DNA from 4 places in the Nocardia grenadensis genome. Region 3 is predicted to be linked to each of the others. Evidence: riboswitches for the same ligand, from Rfam matches in the RefSeq annotation. Region 3 holds a riboswitch; each other region holds the start of a gene.
The links. Region 3 has a riboswitch for cobalamin ahead of ACQPYS_RS10680 (short-chain fatty acyl-CoA regulator family protein). Riboswitches for the same ligand answer to the same signal wherever they lie in the genome.
Positions count from the first base shown of each region.

Region 1: linked by a shared signal. The riboswitch ahead of ACQPYS_RS06130 (ABC transporter substrate-binding protein) and the one ahead of ACQPYS_RS10680 (short-chain fatty acyl-CoA regulator family protein) in region 3 are both predicted to bind cobalamin.
Region 2: linked by a shared signal. The riboswitch ahead of ACQPYS_RS11385 (ABC transporter substrate-binding protein) and the one ahead of ACQPYS_RS10680 (short-chain fatty acyl-CoA regulator family protein) in region 3 are both predicted to bind cobalamin.
Region 4: linked by a shared signal. The riboswitch ahead of ACQPYS_RS01705 (CbtB domain-containing protein) and the one ahead of ACQPYS_RS10680 (short-chain fatty acyl-CoA regulator family protein) in region 3 are both predicted to bind cobalamin.

Region 1 is NZ_CP192054.1:1,383,925-1,387,717, reverse strand. Features, by position in the region: gene ACQPYS_RS06140 (aminoglycoside adenylyltransferase family protein) at 1-484, shown strand, start outside; gene ACQPYS_RS06135 (SDR family NAD(P)-dependent oxidoreductase) at 574-1,311, opposite strand; cobalamin riboswitch at 1,441-1,591, shown strand; gene ACQPYS_RS06130 (ABC transporter substrate-binding protein) at 1,661-2,644, shown strand; gene ACQPYS_RS06125 (FecCD family ABC transporter permease) at 2,641-3,693, shown strand; gene ACQPYS_RS06120 (ABC transporter ATP-binding protein) at 3,740-3,793, shown strand, end outside.
Region 2 is NZ_CP192054.1:2,520,834-2,524,626, reverse strand. Features, by position in the region: gene ACQPYS_RS11385 (ABC transporter substrate-binding protein) at 1-1,459, opposite strand, end outside; cobalamin riboswitch at 1,481-1,670, opposite strand; gene ACQPYS_RS11380 (hypothetical protein) at 1,641-1,994, opposite strand; gene ACQPYS_RS11375 (PAS and ANTAR domain-containing protein) at 2,154-2,795, opposite strand; gene ACQPYS_RS11370 (anti-sigma factor antagonist) at 2,911-3,282, opposite strand; gene ACQPYS_RS11365 (hypothetical protein) at 3,710-3,793, opposite strand, start outside.
Region 3 is NZ_CP192054.1:2,338,054-2,341,846, reverse strand. Features, by position in the region: gene ACQPYS_RS10680 (short-chain fatty acyl-CoA regulator family protein) at 299-1,723, opposite strand; cobalamin riboswitch at 1,995-2,224, opposite strand; cobalamin riboswitch at 2,523-2,659, shown strand; gene ACQPYS_RS10675 (hypothetical protein) at 2,863-3,186, shown strand; gene ACQPYS_RS10670 (IS110 family transposase) at 3,211-3,793, opposite strand, start outside.
Region 4 is NZ_CP192054.1:375,105-378,897, forward strand. Features, by position in the region: gene ACQPYS_RS01690 (OsmC family peroxiredoxin) at 1-263, shown strand, start outside; gene ACQPYS_RS01695 (hypothetical protein) at 310-795, opposite strand; gene ACQPYS_RS01700 (CbtA family protein) at 831-1,628, opposite strand; gene ACQPYS_RS01705 (CbtB domain-containing protein) at 1,619-1,813, opposite strand; cobalamin riboswitch at 1,850-1,997, opposite strand; gene mhuD (mycobilin-forming heme oxygenase MhuD) at 2,067-2,381, opposite strand; gene ACQPYS_RS01715 (alpha/beta fold hydrolase) at 2,505-3,272, shown strand; gene ACQPYS_RS01720 (A/G-specific adenine glycosylase) at 3,294-3,793, opposite strand, start outside.

The sequences.
Region 1 (3,793 bases), 950 kb from region 3:
CGTGTACGGCGAATGGTTGCGGACGGAGTTCGAGCACGGCGCGGTCCCGCCGCCGGCGCCCGACCCGGATCTGGCGATACTGCTCGGTGTGGTTCGCGATTCGTCCGTGGCGTTGGCCGGACCGCCCGCCGATCGGTTACTGGATCCGGTACCGCCGGAGGATCTGGTTCGCGCGATCACGGCGAGCCTGCCCACATTGATCGCGGGCGTGGACGGTGACGAGCGCAATACCGTCCTGACGCTGGCCCGGATGTGGGTCACCGCGGAGACCGGGGAGGTGGTCTCCAAAGCCGAAGCCGCCCAGCGCATCGCCGCCCGGGCGCCGGCCCCGCACGCCGCGCTGCTGCACCGCGCGCGGGACGGCTATCTCGGTGTGGCGGTGGACGACTGGACCCGGTATCGCGACGAGACCGCGGCCTTCGTGCGGTATGCCGCCGCGGGAATCACGGCCGCCGCCGCGGTCACCGGCCGCGCACAGCGCTGAACGGTCCGCGCCACACCGGGGCCCCGGATCGGGGCGGCACGTACGCGGGCCCGGAACCGGAGCGGCGGATCGGCGGCGACCGGCACCTCCTACCAGGCGATGGCCCCCTGTGCACCGACGAAGGAGCCGTCGGTGCACACCTGCGGCGATTCCGCCGCCGCGAGGACGACCTGGGCGGCCTGTTCCGGCGTCGTCGGCGCGTCGGCCGCCGCGGGCGCCAGTTCGGTCGCGACGAAACCGGGGCATACCGAGATCACCCGGACGGCGGTATCGGCGAGCGATTTCGCCAGGCCTACCGTGATGCTGTTCAGTGCCGCCTTCGACGCCTGGTAGCCCGGGACCACCATCGAGTAGTACGCCGACTCCGGGTTCCGCTGCTCGGTGAGCGAGCCCATCTCGCTGGAGATGTTGACGATCCGCCCGGCCGGTGCGCGGCGCACCAGCGGCAGCAGCGCTTCGATCACATTGGCGGGGCCGAAGGTGTTGGTCATCAAAGTCTCGGTGAACGCGCCGGGGTGGGCGAAGTTCACCGTGCCGGTGGCGGTGGCCTCGGGCAGGATGCCGGCATTGTTCACCAGCACATCGATGTGGTCGTACCGTTCGCCGAGGGAATCACGCAGGCACCGCGCGCTGTCCGCTGAGCACACGTCGAGGATTTCGCCCTCGGCCGCCGACCCCGCCGACCGCAGTTCGTCCACCACGGCGTTCACCGCCGGCGCGCGGCGCCCGGTGACGATCACCCGGTAACCCGCGCGGGCGAATGCCGTCGCGGTGGCGCGTCCGAGCCCGCGGGTCGCTCCGGTGACCACCACGATCTTCTCCGACATGTTCGTTCCTTTCGTGATTTCCGTTCGTGCCCTATGAGCATCAGTGAGGGCATAGCGTGCACGCTGGCAGAAAATCGCCGTCGCATTCGCCCGCGGCCGGTTCGAACCGGTCGAACGTCCAGTTCCCTGTCGGATAGCATGGGCGATGGCCGCTCTGCGGTCACGACGTGATGAGGGAACCCGGTGGAAATCCGGGACTGGCGCGCAACGGTGACACCCGCGGGTGAAGTCCGATCACTCATCCGCCGAGCTCGGTTCCCGGCCTCGCGCACAGGCCCAGACGCAAGGAGTCCACGCCGTGACGCGGTCCATTTCCCTGGCGGTCACCGCCGTGGTATCCACCCTCCTGATGACCGCATGTGCCGGTACACCCGATTCGGGCGGTCCGGCCGCCGGGTCCACCGCCGGCTATCCGCTGACAATCGAGAACTGCGGCGTCGAGGTCACCGTGGCGGCACCGCCGCAGCGGGCGGTCGCGCTCAATCAGGGGTCGGCGGAAATCCTGCTGTCGCTCGGTCTGGCCGATCGGATGGTCGGCACCGCCACCTGGACCGATCCGGTCCGAGAGAACCTGGCCGCCGACAACACGCGCGTGCCGCGGCTGGCCGACAATCGCCCCTCCTTCGAAGTGGTCCTGGACAAGGAACCGGATTTCGTCGCCGCCTCCTTCGGCGGCACCCTCGGTCCCGGTGGCGTGGCCGACCGGCAGCAGTTCACCGAGCTGGGCGTACCCACCTACCTCTCACCGACCGATTGCGCCGACAAAACCGATATCAGCGTCAATGCCGACGGCGCCCGTACCGCACCGCTGACCATGGATTCGGTGTACCGGGAGATCCGCGACCTGGCCGCGATCTTCGATATCCCGGACCGGGGTGAGCGGCTGGTCACCGACCTCCGCGACCGCTACGCTGCCGCGTCCGGTCGGATCGCGGCGGATCGGGTCTCGCTGGCCTACTGGTTCGCCGATACCGCCACGCCGTACGTGGCGGGCTGTTGCGGTTCGTCCGGGATCATCACCGACGCGGTCGGCGCGAAGAACGTATTCGACGACACCACCGACGAATGGCCGCAGGTCAGCTGGGAAACCGTCCTCGACCGCGACCCGACCGCCCTGGTCCTGGCCGACCTGAGCCGGCGCAGCCTCGCCGGGGACGCACTGGACAGCAAGATCGCGTTCTTGGAATCGAATCCGGTGACGGCGAAGCTGACCGCGGTCCGCGAGCGGCGCTACATCGTGGTCAATGGCGCCGATCTGAACCCCTCGATCCGGACGGTCGACGGGATCGAGAAGGTCGCCGACGCCCTGGCGCGGTGGGGTTACGGTTCGTGAGGTCGGCGGCACCGAGCACCACGGTCCGGCTCGCCCGCGCTCCCGCGACGGTGGCGCTGGTGGTGTCCGGGGTGGTCGTGCTGGTCGTCTCGATGGCCTTCACCATCACGATCGGTCCGGCCGAGCTGTCGGTCGGCGAGGTCTACGCCGTGCTGTTCGAGAAACTCGGTGCCGGTACCGCGGCCGTCTCGCCTATCCGCGAAGGCATCGTCTGGCAGTTGCGGCTGCCCCGGACCCTGCTGGCCGCGATCTGCGGGGCAGGTCTGGCGGTATGCGGAGTCGTCATGCAGTCGCTGTTGCGTAATCCGCTCGCCGATCCGTTCGTGCTCGGGATCTCCTCCGGCGCCTCGACGGGTGCGGTACTGGTGGCGGTCCTCGGTGTGGGTGGCGGCCTGATCTCGTTGTCCACCGGCGCTTTCCTCGGCGCACTCGTCTCGTTCGGGCTGGTGCTGGTGCTGGCCGCGGGAGCCGGGGGTGGCACCGCGAAGGTGGTGCTGGCCGGGGTCGCCGGAACCCAGCTGTTCTCCGCGCTCACCTCGTTCATCGTTCTGTCCTCGGCCGATGCCGAACGGACCCGCGGCATCCTGTTCTGGCTGCTGGGTTCGCTGGCGGGCGCCGGCTGGACCGATGTGGGCACGACCGCGGCCGTCTGCGCCGCCGGGCTGGTATTATGCGGGTGGTATGCCTCCGCGCTGGACGCGTTCACCTTCGGCTCGTCGACCGCCGCGACCCTGGGCGTCGCGGTCGGCCGGACCCGGCCGATCCTGCTCGTGATCACCGCACTGATCACGGCGGTCCTGGTCAGCGCGGCCGGGGCGATCGGTTTCATCGGCCTGGTGCTACCGCACGCCGCGCGGTTCCTCGTCGGGCCCCGGCACAGCCGGTTGATCCCGGTGACCGCGGTCCTGGGCGCGATCCTGCTGGTCTGGGTCGACGCGCTCGCCCGGACCGTATTCGCGCCGCAGGAGGTACCGGTCGGCGTCGTCACGGCCCTCATCGGCGTGCCCGCCTTCGCCCTGCTGCTGTTCCGCACCCGGAGCGCGCCGTGACCGGCCGGACAGTCGAATACCGGACCTCGCCTCCGCGGAGCGCACGGTGACACTGCACGCACAGGACCTGTCCTGGACCCGCGGCGGCAACCTCGTTGTC
Region 2 (3,793 bases), 180 kb from region 3:
GCCACAGCTCGTCCTGTAGTTCGAAGTACAGTTCGCGGCGCCGGTCGGGGTTCATGGCGGCTCGGGCCCGGGCGAATTTCGCGTCCCACGCGGGCCGCCGCCAGGCCGTGCTGTTGCTCGGCGAGCTACTGGTACCGGTCTGCCCGTAGAAATAGTCGAGGCTGTAGTTCCACCAACCCACATGGGTCAGCGCCCGTTTACCGGAGACCTGGGAGAAGTAGGTATCGGCGGGGGCGGATTCGAGCCTGATGGTGATCCCCGCGGCCTTGGCCTGCTCGGCGTAGAGGGTCGCCGACTCCACCATTCCCGGCGTGGCATCGGCGGTGACGAGGGTGACCTCGAGGTTTTCCTTCCCGGCGGCCCGCAGCAGTTCCCGGGCACGTTGCGGGTCGTAGCTGCGCTGCGGCAGGGTGTCGTTGTAGTACGGCGCCCCTTTCCCGTAGAGATCGTTGCCGACCTCGCCGTACCCGTAGTAGACGGCATCGACCATCGCCTCCCGGTCCACGGCCAGCCGCATCGCCTGCCGGACCCGCACATCGTCGAACGGAGCCAGATCGGTGCGCATCTGGAGACACCCCATCAGCCCTTCGGGCGGAACGTACACCGTCGCGGCGGGGTCGTTCTCCAGGCTCCGGGCCTGCAGGTAGCTCATTTCGTGCACCACTTCGCCCTCACCGGAGAGGAAGGCGTTCATCCGGGCCTCGGTCTCGGCGATCTGGATGATCTCGACCTCGTCCAGCAGCGCGGGTCCGTCCCGATAACGGTCGTTGCGGCGCAGCAGCGTGCGGTCGCCCGGGGACCAGTGGGCCAGCGCGAACGGCCCGGTGCCCACCGGCAGAGTCCGCTGGTCGAACTCCGTGGTGCCGTCCTTGACGACGTAGCAATACCATCCCGCGAGCACCGACCCGAAATCCGCGATGGGTGTTTTCATGCCGACGAGAATGTCGAGCTCACCGTCCGCCTTGGTGCGCGCCATATCGACCATCGCCAGGTCACCGGCCGAGGCCCGCGCCGGATCGAGCATCCGCTCGAAGCTCCACAATACATCGCGGGAGGTCAGCGGAGTGCCGTCGCTGAACACCACACCCGGCCGCAAACCGATCCGCCAGACGCTGCCGTCGGCATTCGGTTCCAGTGCCCGGGCCAGGCGGTACCGCAGGGTGAGGTCGTTGTTGTAGGCGACCAGCTTGTCCCAGACGTTCTTCGATACCGCGCCGCCGGCCGAACTGCCCGCCTCGTGCGGGTCCAGCGCGTCGGAGGTCGCCGACCGCCCTGCGATCAGCGAGCGCAGTCTGCCACCCTGCTGCGGTGGACCGGACGCGGGCCCGGAAGGTCCGGTGCCCGTACCACAGCCGGTGAGCAGTGGGAGGCCGACCGCGGTGAGCCCGAACATGCCGGCCGCGCCGGCCAGCAGTCGTCGGCGGCCGAGCACAGGCCGGCCGGTTGTGGAGTTGTTCATCGCCATCCTCGTGGGGTGTCACCCGGTAGTGCAGGCGCAGGTGTCCTGGCTCCCGGATCAACACATCCCCGCCGGCCTTCCAACCTGGGTAGGTCGTGGCCACATATGGCGGATCGCTCCCCGGTGACAGTTGCGGGACAGCCCCGGATTCGCACCGGTGTTCCCTGCACCTCGGATGACGTTACCGGGTACTTATCCGGCTCGGGGCACGCCGGCCCAGAGAACCCAACGCGATCGCCTGCCGACGCGGATTCCGGGTGGTGCCGCCTCCGGGCGTGGCGCTCAGCCGCAGGATGACCAGCGTCACGGCTATACCCGCGGTGATCAGGGCGACGGACCTGATCACAGCTACCAGAGAGTGCGATATACCGGCGACCGCACCGGCCAGCAACATCGTGGTGATCAAAGCCAGGATCAGGGTGCCCCGATCGGTGGTCGCCGGCCAGGAATCTCGGCTGCGCGCGTGGGATACCGCGGCCCATGACCGACCGGATCGGGCCGATATCGGTGTCGACAGCGCTGCGTATCGAGCCATAGCCGAGCCTTCCGCGCGTCCGCCCTTCGTCGGGTAGACCTACCGGCTCACTCCGACCAAGCGCCGAGCTGCACGTCCGAACCACTTCGCCTGAACCGATCCTAACCCCCGCGCGGAGCGGTGCACACCGGTTCTTACGCGGCCCGCGTGCGGGCGGTATCAGCGAGTCCGGTGTTCGTGTGCGGTGAGCAGCAGGTGGTCGAAGCGGGTGCGGGTCTGCACCGCCACGCCACCGAACTCGGTGAGGCCGGTGACGAGGTTCTCGGCCAGGACCCGCAGCTTGGTGTTGGTTTCCTGTGACCGCCACACCAGCACATCGAATGCTTTCTCGGGCGGGATCGCATACATCGCCATCACCGCGCCCTTGGCCTGTTCGATCACCGAGCGTGCTTCGACGATCTCGGGCATCGTCTCGTCGATCACCTGGGTGCGGATGCTGGCCGCGGTGTCGGAGACATCGATGTAGAAGCCCATGGTGCCGATCGAGGCACCGGACCCGTCACGCATCTGATCGCTCACCACCAGGACATGGTGCTCGGCGCCGTCGATGTCGAGGATGCGGTGCCGGGAACAGTAGGGCCGACCGGCGTCCACGACCGCCGACAGCACGTCGGCGACCTGATCCCGATCATCGGGGTGTTTATGTTTCAACAGCAACTCGATGGTGGGTTCGACCTCGCCGGGGCCATACCCGTGCAAGGCAGCGACCTCGTCGGACCACTCCCAGCGCTGCCCGTCGGCATAGAACCAGAAACCCCCCACACGCTGCGGGGCGGGATTGGGGTTCGGCTGGTCGGTCATAGCGTCTTCTCGATCACCGGCCCAGTATCGTCACTACCCCGAGCAGCCGAGCACGCGCCCTGTGCAAAGCCCACCACAGCAGAGGACTCCGTCGGTGGCCGGAGCTACCGGGTGGTCAGCCCTGTAGCGCCTCCTCGACGCTGTGATAGAGCGCGAGAAACTCCTCCAGCCCGGTGACCTCGAGCGGACGAACCACGGGCCGGTTGTGGTCGACGGCGATCCGCAACGGCTGCCGACGGTTCTCGGCAGCCCTGGCGGCTTTGAGTATGGCGCTGAGGCCGTGGCCGCCGAGAAATTCCACAGTGGTCAGATCCAGGACGCAGAATCCACCGCGGGTGCGGTCCAACCCCGTACTCACCGCTTCCACCAACCGATGGGCGGTCGTGTGATCGACCTTCCCACCTACCGCCACGACCGCGACCTCGCAGACCATCCGATGCGCGATCTCCACCTGGGAAACCGACGCCGCATCGTCGTCTTCAGTCACCCTTCAAATCTTATCCCTCAAACGACCAGACTGGACAGCCTCACCGGAGGGGTCGAAGATCCCCGCCGCAGACCCACCACCTACATCGATTACGCCCCGAGTAGTGATCCACCGCCGCGTACTCGCGGACCTGGTCGCCCAAGGCCTCACCACCGACCCCATGGCGAGGAAGATCTTCCCGGCGACACCGCCCGCGAAGAAACACCATCGGCAGCGGGTCCACCCAGGACAGCCCCGCACCGCGCCGCGGGTTTCTTGATTTCCAGGGCATCCGCCCGGGGCCGGCGGCTGTCAAGGTTTATTCGATCCATGAAGGGCTAGTCCGGACAGGCCGGAGGGGGTTGAACAGACAGCTCCCTCCGGCCTGGCCGTCCTACCACGCCGCCGACAGCGGGTCCGGACGTCGAGAGCGGGATACCGGGATGCGTCACTGGTTGAGCGATGCGGTGTCGGGGCTGTCCTGTCGGGGGTGGAGGATCCACTGCTGGTAGGTCTGGTGTCGGAATTGGTA
Region 3 (3,793 bases):
GCGAATTTTGTGGAGACAGACCTGCAAAGTTGTGGAGTTTGTGGAGGGCAGTACCGGACCGGGACAGGAATCGGCGCGCGAGCGGGCGCCGATTACTCTCGTGCGCGCCTCACCGGTCGATCCGATTCGATCGAGCAAGGCCGCTGCTCATGCGACGAAAGGGTTCTTCGATACCGACGCGCCCCCGGGCACGGGGTTCTCGATGTCACCCCGGATCCCTTCGTCGACGGTGAGCAGTTCAGCCCGCCGGAACTACGCGCCCGTCCTGGGCTGACACACTCACCGCAGTTACCCGCGGTCAGTCGGTTGATGCGGGTGCGTAGGGGGTGTTCGCCGGACGGTTCTCATCGGCGGCAAGAGGCCGTCCGATCTGCGGGAACGCGCGTTGCGCACACGCGGTGCGTTCACAGACCCGGCATCCTGCACCGATCGGAACAGCGGCGGCCGCGTCATGGATCGGAAGGCCGTGGGAATAGACGAGTTTATCGGCGAAGGCGAGATCGCATCCGAGACCCACCGCGAAATCCCGCGAAGGCGAGAGATATCCGGGATTGCTCTCCCCTGTCGTGCGCGCCAGCCACAGATACGTGCGCCCGTCGGGCATCTCCGCGATCTGGGTGCGGATCCGGCCCGGGGTGGCGAAAGCGTCGTGCACCACCCACAGCGGGCAACTACCGCCCGTCCGGGAGAAGTGGAACGCGGTGGCGGACTGCCGTTTCGAGATATTTCCCGCACGGTCGGTGCGGACGAAGAAGAACGGGACGCCCCGCTGCCCGCGCCGCTGCAGCGTCGACAGACGATGACACACGGTTTCGAAACCGACCTCGAATTGCGCTGCGAGTAGGTCGATGTCGTAGCGCAACGACTCCGCCGCGCCGAGAAACAGCCCGTAGGGCAGAACGAGCGCGCCCGCGAAGTAGTTGGCCAGCCCGATACGCAGCAGCCGCCGCGACTCCGCGGGCAGCGCCGCCGTCTCGGTGAGCAGAGTTTCGATCACCTCGGACTGGGTGAGGAACGCCAACTGTGTCGCCAGTTGGAACGCGCGCTGCCCGGCGGTGAGACGCCGCGCGAGCGTGAGTGTGCGCGCTTCCGGGTCGTAGCTCCGTTTGGGCCCGGGCCGCGCCGGATCCTCCGACCGGATTCGCACCGTCACCCCGTGCTCGTCGCGCAGCAGTCGTGCCAGCTGTAGATCCAACCCGCCGATACTCAACCCGCTCGCGGCGAAGAGATCCTCGGCGGCGGTATCGAGTGCGGGGATGTGGTTACGCCGGTCATAGAAATAGTCGCGGACATCCTCATAGGGCATCGCGGTACGTGGATCCGGGACCGGACCGTCGAGTCCGGCGGTGAACTGCTCGAGCTGCCCGTTGACCGCGCGCAGGCGCCGGTGCTGCCTGATCAGCAACCGCGCCGCAGACGGCACCCGCGAAAGCAATTCATCCAGTTCGCCGCCGCTCACCGAACCAGACTCGGGGTCCTCGGTGAACACCTCATGCAGATCAGCCAGCAACCGAGCATCGGTCTCCGGCGCGAAGAATCCCACCTCCAAGTCGAATGTCGAGGTCAGACGCATCAGCACCGGCACCGACAACGGGCGCTGATCGTTCTCCAGCTGATTGACATAACTCAGCGACAGCCCGAGCGCCTTGGCCAGCCCGGATTGCGACAGGCTCCGCTGCTCACGCAGAGCACGAAGCCGGCCACCGGCATACATCTTCTCCACAGCAAGCACCCCTTCCATGATCGGCACCGGCTCGCCCACGCGATCCGCCGGTGTTCCGGCCGCACCGGCCCTCAGGTCACCGGCGACGGCCGGTGACCCGAGCCGCATCGCGGGGAAAGGTCCGAAAGTGACGGCATGATGCGAACTCCTCGGGTGGCAGCCTGTGACCGTCACCGGTGCGAGCGCGCACGACGACTACGCACCCGGCGAGACCCGGATACGTGAGAATCGGCGTACCGCCTGATCCACGAGGCGACGACCGCCGGACACGTCGTGCCCGGCGCAACCGGCAGGTCTTCGGACTCGTGGGCACCGACCTCGATCGGTCGACTCGGGACCTGGCGCGCTCCCCGAGCTGGTACTACCACGCCGTCGCTTCCCAGGACCCGGCCCAGTGCATGTGACGGCGGTCGCTCCCACTCACCGCTGCGGGACAGTCCCGGATTCCCACCGGGTTCCCTCTCACCCCCGCTCGCGGTCACCCGACCTAGAGCGGAAAGGCTTCGACATCTCACACCGTCGCAACAGCGCGAGACGAACCAGCTGCGCTCATAAGAATATCCCTGCTGGTGAGCCCCGTCCCCACTGGGCGCAGTGCCCCACCGCCCAGGGTCGAGCCGGCAGCGGAAAGACGCCGGATCCCGCCACCCGATTCCGCCGCCGCCGGTGTGGTGCGCCGGCAGAAGCGGGGGCCTCAGGGCGCCCGGTGATCGAGAACGCCGGCGTCCCGCGCGCAGCCCGAATGCCAGTCTGACCAGGCGCTGGTTGCCGCTCGTCCCTGGACGCGCGGCTCGCAAGAGGGAATCCGGTGGGAATCCGGAGCTGCCCCGCAGCGGTATGTGGAAACGACCGCGGTCATCAGCACTGGGCGCCCGCCCGGGAAGCGACCGCCAGTAGGCGACGCCGGCCGGCGTCATGTCCGCGAGTCCGAAGACCGTCCACAGCAGTCACCGCTGGGAACACATGCCCACCGGTACCCCTACCGGCCACCATGATCCGAAGCATCGCCCGCTCGCGGCCTTCCTGTGAGGAACCCCCACATTGCTGGGGGGGTGTCCCTATGTTTCTTGTCAAGCCGTGGGTTGAGGTTGTGCCCGGGTGAGGCTTGGGCGGGGCGTGCGGTCGGTAGCGTGGTCTGAGTGGCGTCGAAGGCTGAACGGCAGGCTGCTCGGGATCGTGTGGCGGTATATCACGAAGAGCGGCTCGGTGAGTTGGTCGAGCACGTAGGCCGGGCATTGGACCGGTTCCGTGCCAGCCAGTTGGATGCGTTCGAGGTCGATGCGGTGATCCACCAATACCATCGGGCGGCTCAGCGGTTGTGGACGTTCTGTAGCCAGTCCGGTGTGCAGGTGGAAGCCACCGCGCATCTCATCGAAGGCATGGCGGGCGGGGGTGAGGTGATCGATTGGTGGCAGCGCGGCATGTCGGTCAGGGCCCGGCGTGCCCAGGGGCTGGACGCTTGATCGGTGTCTGGCAGTTGCCGGCGATCAGGCCGCTGGTGCTGGAATGCGGTAGGGCTGTTTGTTTCGGAGCATGGCGTAGAGGACGTCGCATCGGCGTCGGGCGAGGCAGATGAGGGCTGCGTTGTGTTTCTTGCCCTCGGCTCTCTTTCTGTCGTAGTAGGTGCGGCTGGCCGGGTCGTGCAGGGCGGCGAACGCTGACAGAAACAACGCCCGTTTCAGTTTGTGGTTGCCGGATCGGGCAGGGTGTTCACCGCGGATGGAGCTTCCCGATCGGTGGGTGATCGGGGCGATGCCGGCGTAAGAGGCGAGGTGGCCGGCCGAGGCGAACGCGGTGCCGTCGCCGACTTCGAGCAGGATGCGGGTGCCGGTCCTGACTCCGATGCCGGGCATCGAGGTCAGGACCTCGGCAAGAGGGTGATCGGCGAACATCTCCTCAATGTTCTCGGCGATCTGCTTGCGCTGTAGAAGAACTGCTTTCAACGAATCCGCCAGCTTCGGCAGCACGGTTTCCGCGGCTTTCGTGCCGGGAACGGTGACAGATTGCGCGGGCAGCGCGGCCAGGATCTCCTCGACCAGGCGTGCTCCCATTCGTGGGGCATGTTTAGTG
Region 4 (3,793 bases), 2.0 Mb from region 3:
ACGCGATGGCGCTGTCGAACGAGATCGCTCAGGCCGGCGGTACCCCGCAGAGCCTCGACGTCTCGGCCGCGGTGACCCTGGGCCCCGACCCGGCGGGCGGTTTCCGGATCAGCCGGATCGCACTGAAGGTACGTGGCCGGGTATCCGGCCTCGACGAGGCGGGTTTCGCCGCCGCGGCCGCTGCGGCCAAGGCCGGATGCCCGGTGAGCAAGGCCCTGGGCGGAGTGGACGACATCACCCTGGACGCGGCGCTGGAATCCTGAGATGCCTGTCCCGGGCCCCGCGCGGGCCCGGGACAGGGAAGGGCCTTTACCAGGGCCTACCGGCGCCGTGTCCGGCCCGGAACCACGCCCGGGCGCCCCGTGTGTACATGGCGGGGATCGCGACGAATACCGCGCATAGATGGCCGGCCCGGGTGAGCGCCAGGAATACGGTCGCGGCGCTCATATCGGCGAACACACCGGCGCCTCCGTTCGCGAGCATCCGAACAGGCTCCACCACCAATGAGGCCGTACCGACCACGCCTATCCCGGCGGCGAGCAGATTCCTGGCCCAGCGTTCGCCTCGCAGCATCCGCCACGCGACACCGAGAACCGCCAGGTAGATCCCGGCGCGCAGTAGCCAACCGCCGGTGAGTTCGCCGATATCCGCTGCGTCGCCCAGCAATGCGCCCCGGACCGCGGCTTCGGTGATACCGCAGCCCACGGCCGCCACGAGCGCGACGAAGGCGATGGTGACGGCTGCGGGCCGCCGGGCGAGTGGACTGTCCGGGTGGGCGAGCGTGGTGTCGTGCATACCTCGACCATGCCCGGTGACTACCGCTCCCCGGATCAACCCGCTGTAGCAGCAGCCTCCGCTACCCGGGTACCACCGCGGTTGCTCCACTCGGTGAGCGCGGCGAAGGCCAGAGCGATCCCGACCCACAGCGCGGTGGATACGGCCAGCGACGCGGCGCGGAACTCCCACAGCAGCGAGGCCGGGAAGTCGGCCCCCACTTCGTTCACCCCGGGCAACAGCACGTAGCCGAGGGTGATTACCAGTACGAATCCGGCCGCGGCCGCGACGAGCCGGAGGGATTCGGGCCGCGGCCGCAGCGCCTTCCAGATGTACACACCGGCCGCGACGGCCACCAGGCCCAGCACCACCGAGGCCAGCCAGAGCAGGGTGCGCTCGTTGATCGTCTCCGGGTCACCGACCGCCGGTGGGTTGGCCGGATACTTGAAGAACGGCACTGCCACCACCGCGACCCAGCCGCCCAGGCCCAGCCCGAGTATCAACCGATGACCGGGCAGCGCGGTGAACCGCCGGGCGTAATGCGCCGCGGTCGCCACGATCGCCCCGAACGCCATCCCGGCCAGGGCGTCTGCCAGGAACTGCCCGAATTTCTGCCACGGCCTGCTCACCACGGCCTCGTCCCCGTGCGTGTGCGCTGTCTCCCCGTGCGTATGTCCGGTACCCGAATCCTGGGCATGCTCCGGCGTGGGAGCCGCGGCCTCCTCGATGGCGATGGCGGCATCGACCTTGGGCTCGCCGACGAAATTTCCGACGACACCCGCGAGGAGACCGGCGATCAGGCCGGCGAGCAGACCACGGAGCAGCAGGGCACCGAAAGATCCACTCAATGGCACGGGACACCCAGCAGGTGGCGCCCGTCGTGCATCAGCTCGTGCAGGAACATACCGCCGCGCGATACGGCGCCTTGATCGAATCCGACCAGGTAGAGCGTCAGCAGTGCCAGCAGGACGACGCCTACTGTGACGAGCACTGTCGCCGCCGTATCGGCGGCCCTGCTCGGGACATGGGCTATGGCCATGGTGGGTCCTCCTCATCCGGATGCTCGCGTCCGGTTCGCGAGTTGTGCGCAGGTGCCGGTGTCTGACTCTGCCCACCCGTTCCGGCGCGGACATCACAGTGGCGCGACCGCTCCGGGTTCTCACCGGATTACCGCATCACCTTTGCTTTCACCTCGAACTGTGACACCGGCCGTCGCCGCCGTCAATATGTCCACGAACGATCACCGGCCACGCCGCCGGTGGTCGGCGGCGTGGCCGGTGTGGGGGAGGCGATCAGGACGCGGGTTTACCCGCTACATCGAGTACGACCTCGAACTCCAGCAGTGAAGCGCCGGTGGCGACAGGCTTGTTCTGCTGTCCGGCATGTGCCTCTTTGGCGGGGCCGTCGCGCCACGCCGCGAAGGACTCCTCGGAATCCCACTGGGTGACCACGAAATACCGATTCTCGCCGGCCGTGGGCCGCAACAATTGGAAGCCGAGAAACCCCGGGGAGTTTTCGACCGCGTGCGCGCGATGGGCGAACCGCTTCTCCAGCTCGGGACCCGCGCCCTCGGGGACCTCGATCGCATTGATCTTCACAACAGCCATACCCCTGAGCTTAGGTATCGCGAGTCCGGGAGGGACAGTGCCGCACGCCACAGCGGGTCACTACGTGCACCGCCCGGTGGCGCCGACCCCGCCCTGTGGAGGGTTGTGAATAAACTCGGCCCGGTGTTGCACGACGAAGGCGGGACCGGGATCCCGATACTGCTGCTGCACGGGTTGATGGGCAGCGCCCGTACCTGGCAGAACCAGGTCCGGTGGTTGCGTGACCACGGCCGGGTGTTCACCTTCGACGCCGCCGGGCACGGGCGCCCCGCACCGCCCGAACTCACCACCGACGCTTTCGTCGCCGATCTGGCCGCCGCCACCGCGCGCATCGCCGAGCCGATGATCGTGATCGGGCATTCCATGGGTGGTCTGCACGGCTGGGTGTTCGCGGCCACGCATCCGAACCGGGTGCGCGGGCTGGTGGTGGAGGATATGGCAGCCGATTTCACCGGCCGTACCGCTGCCCACTGGGCCGCGATGGTCGAGGCCTGGCCGCAGCCCTTCGCGGACGAGGCCGCCCTGGTGGCGCATTTCGGCCCGGTCGCCGGCCGTTACTTCCGGGATTCGTTCCAGCGGGGCCCGGACGGTTACCGGTTGCACGGCGAGGTGGCCACCTTCCGGGATATCTCGGAGGAGTGGGGTGCCCGGTCGTTCTGGGCGGAGTGGGGCAGGCTCACCGTCCCTACGCTGCTGCTAGAAGGCGAATACACGATCACCCCGCCGGGGCAGATGCGCCGGATGGCCGAATTACATCCCGCCGCCGAACATGTCCTGGTTCCCGATGCGGGTCACCTGGTGCACGATGACCAGCCGGCGTACTACCGGGCCGAGGTGGAGCGTTTCCTCGCGCGCCTGCGCGGAGTCCCCGGAACTGTCGCCGAGACCTGAGCGCTCCGGCCGCGGCGGGCGTCAGCCCTCTCCGGCCAGGGCGAACCGTCCATCGTCGGTCTGCTCGATCAACCCGTCCACCAGCAGCGAATCCAATGCGCGGTCGCGCTGGCCGGGATCGCGGGTCCAGGCGAGATCCAGCCGGACGCGTTCCACCGGCGCGTGCGCGGCCCGCAGCACGTCGAGCAGCCGCCCCCGCGCCTGCCGGTCGGTACCCTCGTACTTCTGCGTCCGGCGTACCGACTCGGCCGCCGGCCGGCCCGCGGCGACCCACGCGCAACGCGGCAGCGGGCAGCGCCCGCAATCCGGGGTCCGCGCGGCGCACACCGTCGCGCCGAGTTCCATCAGGGCCGCCGAGAACACCGCTGCCCGGTCGATCCGGCCGGGCAGCAGCGCCTCGGTTTCCCGTAGATCGCGGGCGGCCGGATTACCGGCCTCCCGGCCGTGCACGGCCCGGGCCACCACCCGACGGACATTCGTGTCCACCACCGGGACTCGTTGCCCATAGGCGAAACAGGCGA